2 regions of the Planococcus sp. YIM B11945 genome follow, and region 2 is predicted to be linked to the other one. Evidence: riboswitches for the same ligand, from Rfam matches in the RefSeq annotation. Region 2 holds a riboswitch; the other holds the start of a gene.

Region 1 (3,406 bases), on a different contig from region 2:
GCCGATTTGATTCAGCTTGGCTCCGGCTTTGACTTTCGTCATGGCGCGCTCAAATGCCGATTCAGCCACTTTGCACAGCTGTTCTTTTTCAGGATGGCCTTCGCCTACGACAAACGAAATGCCGGTATCGGCAAAAAATCCTTCATATGAACCGGATACGTCAATATTGACGATGTCGCCGTCTTTGATGACGCGGCTGCCCGGAATCCCGTGAGCCACTTCTTCGTTGACGCTGATGCATGTATATCCTGGGAAATCGTATTCGCCTTTCGGGCCTGACAAGCCGCCTAGTTCTTTGAACAGCTGTCCGCCAAGTTCGTCAATTTCTTTCGTTGTGACGCCCGGTTTTGTTGCAGCCTTCATCGCTTCACGAATTTCAGCGACCATGCGGCCGGCTTTTTTCAACATTTCTATTTCTTTTTCTGTACTGGCAATCATTGAATACCCTTCTTTCAAGCTTTTCTAATTAAAAATTATACCATAAGAAAAGCGGAAGCGCCCAGGTAAGCCTCGACAAGCGCTGGAGGGCTTGAAAGTAATGGCGTTCTTTGCCATTGCTGGCAAGATAGCCAGCGACCTCAAGAGGCTGGGCGCTGGAGTCTGGACCATAAGAAAAGCGGAAGCGCCCAGGTAAGGCCTGACAAACAATGGATAGCGGACAAAATCGACAATAAGAAAAGAGGCTGTCCATAACTGCAAAATATAAAAAAGGCTAAGAAAAGTGGTGCTTTTCTTAGCCTTTTTTATAATTAGCTGACGGGAATGGATGCGGCGACTCCTGCGGGCTGGAATGGACGTCAGCCCCTTTTGGGACAACCCCTGCTGCTTATGCTTTGCTGTCCACTAACTTCGGTGCTGCTACAAATAGTGCTGAACACACAACTGCGGCGAGCAAGAATACCGGAATCATATAAGTAGCGTTATAAATGATGGAATAAATGACTACATTTCCTTCTGCAAATTCGGCGAAGAACAAAATCCCGGTGATCACATGGACCACGTAGCGCAAAAAGGATGCGATCAAAATGCCGATGACAATTGCAGAAATCATGCTGCCCGTTTTTCCGTTTTGCAGTCCGTTCACGTATTGGCTTCGCATGCTGCCAGCAAAGCCGACCATAGCATAAGCAACCAGATAATCGAGAATCACTTGCAAAATGACAAACCCGAATGACAATGGCGTGACTGAAATGACACCCGTGACAATTTGCAGCAAGCCAACCAGCAACCCGGTCAATACGCCCGCCCCTACACCTCTTCGGAATGCCATCAAGACTATCGGAATCATTACCAAGCTGACGGATCCCCCTTGCGGCATTTTAAACGCGACAAAATCGAGAACATATCCCAGAGCGCCAAAAATTGCAATTTCCACCAATAATAAAATGCGTTTGTTTCTCATAACTTCCTCCTTAATGTGTTTGCACAACACCAGAAGGGAAAGCAGAATAAAACCTATTTTTTTCCATATAAAAGCGGCGTCAGGATAGAGCCTGACGCCGCATAAGGGCAGGTTTCCATCCACATCCCTGCGCAAGCGTTAACTTACAGGTTCAAAGGGTAAGAACAGAACTGTTCACTCTCAGCAAAAGCTCCCCTTGTGGTGTATACATGATTTTCGGTAACATATGTATTGTACCGAAGGCTTCAACCGAAAGCAATCTTACAGGTGAATAATTTTACAAAGGGGGTGGCAGCGGCCAGAAATTTGGCGGCTCTCATATGATTGACTTGTTAAAAAATCTGATCCAAATCAAAAGCGATACGAAAACCGGCGCAAACGAAGCCTTGATTTATTGCGCTGATTGGCTGAAAGAACGCGGCCAATTGGTTACTCTCCATGAACATAACGGCTTTCTCATGTTGACGGCAAGCAAAGGCGGCGGCAGTGATACGATTATTTGGAATGGACATGTTGATGTCGTTCCGGGCCACGAAGAACAATTTGTTCCGATAGAGAAAATGGATCGCCTTTACGGCCGCGGCTCTGCTGACATGAAAGCTGGCGTTGCAGCAATGATGCAAGCTTTTGTGGAATTAGACGCTTCATTGCTGCAACGGACCGTTCAACTGCATCTGGTCACTGACGAAGAAATTGGCGGCGAAAATACTTCCAAGTGGCTAGTCGAACAAGGCTACAGCGGCGACTTCGTGATTTGCGGCGAACCGACCGGTTTAAAAGTTGGGGTGCAGTCGAAAGGCGTTTTACATATGGATTTGGTGTTCAAAGGAAAACCTGCTCACGGCAGCCGGCCTTGGGAAGGCATCAATGCCATCGAATGTGCAATGAAATTTCATGAGCAGTTGTCGGAACTTCCTTTTCAAAAACAATCAACCGACTTTTACGAGCACCCTTCTGTCAACTTGGCCATTATGAATGCTGGAAAGCGCTACAACGTGGTTCCTGAAGTATGCCATGTTTCTTATGACATCCGCTTTTTGCCTGGGCAGGATCCAGATGAAATTATTCACCAAATGGCAGAGTTGGCAAAAACGCTTGGTCTGAAAATGGATTATCAAGCGGACAATTCTACGCCCGCTTTAAAAACATCTGCTGAACACAGTTCAATTTTAAGTTTGCAAAAAGCTATTCGCCAAGTGACGAAAACGGAACCGGTTTTATTCGGCCAGCATGGAGCCGCTGATACCCGCTATTACGCAATCCCCATCAATGGCGAAGGTGCAATCGAATTCGGGCCAAGCGGCGGCGATTGGCATGGAAATGCGGAATATGTTGAGTTATCCAGCGTCCAGGCCTATAAGGAAATTCTTCTCTTGCAGGCACTTTCCAAAGAATAAATGTTTGCATCTCCCTATTTTCGGGAACTTGTATAATACCTTTACTAAACGAATGGAGAGATGATAATGGGAATTGGCCGCATTGTAAAAACCGCTATCAAGTATGGACCAATCGCTTACCCGATTATACGGAAAGCTATGAATAAACGAAAAGCTGGTGCTGGAGCTGCTCAATCAACCAACCAGTATAAACCGAACCCACGGAAACGCTAAATGCCAAAACCCCGATCTGGAATATCCGGATCGGGGTTTTGTTATGCATGGCTTTAAATGTAAGGAATTGGTTCCAGCAGAGCCAAATAATCTTCCTTCATGCTATCGGAAGGCTGGGAAGAAGTTCCTTCAACGGCTTCTCCTTGCCCTTCCTGGCTTTGCATGATTTCTTCAAATGACTTCGGATCAGCTTTTGGAAGTTCTCCCTTTTCCACTTTCCATCCTTTTTGGTACTCGTTCAAAAACGCATTTGCCATCGCTTGGTAGCCAAAAATATTTGGATGAACATCTGCCGGGTTCGGTACTTTATCCACCGCTTTATCGCCAAACGCTTTATCGACAGCAACAAACTGGGCACCCGCTTGTTCCGAACTTCTTTTCAGAATTTCATTAA
Region 2 (3,406 bases):
TATGTAAAAAACTACATTTATTCTTTTTATACAAATTTAACTTGCTATTTTTTGAATTATGACTTAAAAGCTGCGTATTACGACAATCGAATGCTGAATTACGACGTACTTGATAATTGCGAGCGAGACGCCGATCATGTAAAGCGTTTCGCCGAATGCTTTTGAAATATCCGGCCATAATTCCATCATGTGCTGAAAATCAAACCCCATTGCCGATCACCTCCACTTTTGCGCCTCGTCCTTCCATGTATGTAATTGCCCGGTGAATGTTTTCAGGCATTCCTTGGATTTCCATCACAAACAAGCCAAGCGGTTTTTCTTGTATGTATTCGATTGACCCGTGCAAAAAATTCCCTTTCACATCAAAATGCTGCACCATGTCTGTGATGACGCCTTCTCCAGCCACCGCTCCTTTAAACTGCACTTTAATGACACGGCCCGTGCAAGCGGACAAGATCGGCTGCGGAATGTCGATCGACACGACAGAAGAAATAAATTCCTTAGCCAGCTCGGTTTTGGGATCGGAGAAAATCGTGTAGACGTCGCCTTCTTCAATTACACGGCCGGCTTGCATAACCGCCATCCGGTCGCAAATTTCTTTGACTACATTCATTTCATGGGTAATGAGGACAATGGTAATGTTCATTTCCTGGTTGATTTTCTTCAAGAGACGCAGAATTGACAAAGTCGTATTCGGGTCAAGCGCCGAAGTCGCTTCGTCGCAAAGCAGAACCGCCGGATTATTGGCCAGCGCCCTTGCAATGCCGACGCGCTGCTTTTGCCCGCCGCTCAGCTGTGAAGGATAGACGTCTTTTTTATCTGATAGGCCGACCATGTCGAGCAGTTCATCGACTCGATCAGCGATTTCATCTGCCGGCAAACGCGCGGCCTTTAACGCAAAAGCAATGTTTTCCCCAACCGTCTTTTGGCTGATCAAATAAAAATGCTGAAAAATCATCCCGATTTTCAGCCGCGCTTTTCGCAGCTTCTCGCCTGTTAAGTTTGTCAGATCGAGGCCGGCTACACGGATCGAACCGCTTGTGGGACGCTCCAAAAGATTCATGCACCGCAAAAGCGAACTTTTACCGGCTCCTGAATAGCCGACAATGCCGAAAATCTCACCTTCTTTGATGTGCATCGTGACGTTTTCTACACCGATCACCTTGCCGTTTTTCGTTGTGTATTCTTTTGAAAGTTCTTTTATGCTGATCATGGCAATCTCCTTTTTTCCCAATAAAAAATGCCCCTTTCATTCAGAAAGAGGCACCGAAAATGGATTGGGTTATCTTTCAGAATGAATTCATTCTGTAGGAATTGGCACCTTCCCAGATTTCTCTGGAGGTTGCCGGACGTCATAGGGCCTATCCCTCGGTCTCTCTTGATAATGTTCCATATGAAATTGTTTTTTGCTTGATTCCAATAGTAGCTAACATTTCGAAAACTGTCAAACACTTTTTTAAAATAATTTATTTTCAGGCAACTGCTGCCAATCGACCTTGATTTTTCTCCTTTACATCCCTTCCACCTTCCGCTAGACTAAACCCATCGGGACAATCCCGTTCACAAAACAACTGCATACCGTTTAATGCACTAGGGGTGCCCGATTTTCGGCTGAGATGCAAGCGCAAGCTTCGATCCCTTATGACTCGATCCAGGTAATACTGGCGTGAGGAAGTGCGGCGCTTTTCTGGAATAAATCCTTTTTGAATTTATTGGCATAGAAATAGTGGCTGCTTCTTCGCGGATGCAGCTTTTTTTTGTGCCTATTTTTAAGGAGGACGATTGATATGGAACCATTGCAATGCGGTACGAGCCCAATTGTCGGATTTCGCTTTTCGCTGCATCCGATGACTGGGGATTTTATTAGGGTAATTAAAGGAGCGCTTCGGGAGACGGATTTGAGCAATGTCTGGACCCATTCGGATGATGTGTCAACGGTGATTCGGGGCAAGGAAATTCATGTGTTCAACGCAGCAAAAGCGATTGCGCTGCATGCGGCGAAGACCGGTGAACACGTGGCGCTGTCCGGCACGTTTTCAATCGGTTGCCCGGGTGATTCGGCAGGCGATGCGTTTTTGGACATGCCGGACGAACTGTTGAATACGGATAAGACGAAGCAGTATGTATCGTCACAATTTGCGCTGTACCCGATGAACAACCCCGATTACATGAATATCATTTACCGGGAAGTTGACCGGGCAAAAAAACGCGGCGTCTTTAATGAATCGATGCATTACGCGAGCGGCATCCATGGCGACATCCACGACGTCTTTGCATTTTACGAAGAAGCGTTTTCGAATGCCCGCACCGAAGAACACCGCCACTTGGTCATGACGGTATCGATGAGCATCAACAGCCCGTCGCACGGAGGCAAATAACATGCTGAAGTCGTGGAAATTAAAAGAAGTGGTGTTGATGTCGCTGTTTGCGGTCGTTTTCGGCATTGTCTATTTGGTGTTTGTCCATGTCAGCAACCTATGGGCAGCGCTGATCGGCCCGCTTGCCTATGAATGGATGTTCGGCATTTGGTTTATCGTTTCGATCATTTGCATGTACATTATTCGAAAACCGGGTGCTGCGTTTATGTCGGAAACGATGGCTGCCGCTATTGAAGTGCTCCTCGGCAATGCAGTCGGCCCCCGCCTTTTGTTGTCCGGAGCCGTCCAAGGCTTGGGAGCCGAGGCAGCGTTTGCAGTGACAGGCTATAAGCACTTCAGCTTAGCCATCATGATGCTTGCTGGTGCAGGTTCTGCCGTTTTCAGCTTTGTTTACGGGTATTTCGTTTCCGGCTACGCGGCACTCGATCCATCGTTTGTCGCGTTGATGTTTTCGCTCCGCGTCATCAGCGGCATGGTGATTGCTGGAATCGGCGGCAAGTTTATCGCAGACAGTTTGCTTGCGACTGGTTCACTTCGGGGCTATGCGGTGGCCCGCGCGAAAAAAGGTGATGCGCGTGTCGGATGAAATTTTTTCACTTAAAAATGCATCCTTTCGCTTTCCGGAGGATGAAGCTTGGACGCTAAAGAATGTGTCCTTTTGCATCTCGCGCGGTGAACGCGTGGCCATTTCCGGCCCAAGCGGCTGCGGCAAAAGCACGCTGCTGTATTTGCTGAACCGGCTGTATCCGCTTAATAGCGACGGTGTTGTAGAAGGGGAACTTCTTTTATTCGGCAAACCTGCTGAAAAGTACTTGCCCGGGGAAATCAACCACCGCGTCGCCACCGTCTTCCAAGATCCCGATTCCCAGTTTTGCATGCCGACGGTCGAAGAAGAACTGGCCTTTACGCTGGAAAATTTGCACGTGGCTCGCGAAGAAATGGAACAGCGCATTTCCGGCGTCTTGGAATTGACCGGTTTGGAAGCTTACCGCTACACCCTTATCCAATCATTGTCCGGCGGCATGAAG

What was found. A riboswitch is a leader RNA that binds a small molecule or an ion and turns the genes downstream of it on or off. The one in region 2 is predicted to bind thiamine pyrophosphate.
Region 1: linked by a shared signal. The riboswitch ahead of thiT (energy-coupled thiamine transporter ThiT) and the one ahead of ACRRQV_RS03565 (YkoF family thiamine/hydroxymethylpyrimidine-binding protein) in region 2 are both predicted to bind thiamine pyrophosphate.

What each region holds. Positions count from the first base shown of each region.
Region 1 is NZ_JBOZWR010000009.1:43,955-47,360, reverse strand. It holds gene map (type I methionyl aminopeptidase) at 1-438, opposite strand, end outside; gene thiT (energy-coupled thiamine transporter ThiT) at 827-1,402, opposite strand; TPP riboswitch at 1,510-1,609, opposite strand; gene ACRRQV_RS16780 (M20 family metallopeptidase) at 1,723-2,799, shown strand; gene ACRRQV_RS16775 (hypothetical protein) at 2,866-3,012, shown strand; gene ACRRQV_RS16770 (SGNH/GDSL hydrolase family protein) at 3,066-3,406, opposite strand, start outside.
Region 2 is NZ_JBOZWR010000002.1:7-3,412, forward strand. It holds gene ACRRQV_RS03555 (hypothetical protein) at 64-210, opposite strand; gene ACRRQV_RS03560 (methionine ABC transporter ATP-binding protein) at 200-1,213, opposite strand; SAM riboswitch class I at 1,280-1,388, opposite strand; TPP riboswitch at 1,583-1,690, shown strand; gene ACRRQV_RS03565 (YkoF family thiamine/hydroxymethylpyrimidine-binding protein) at 1,788-2,378, shown strand; gene ACRRQV_RS03570 (ECF transporter S component) at 2,380-2,964, shown strand; gene ACRRQV_RS03575 (ABC transporter ATP-binding protein) at 3,029-3,406, shown strand, end outside.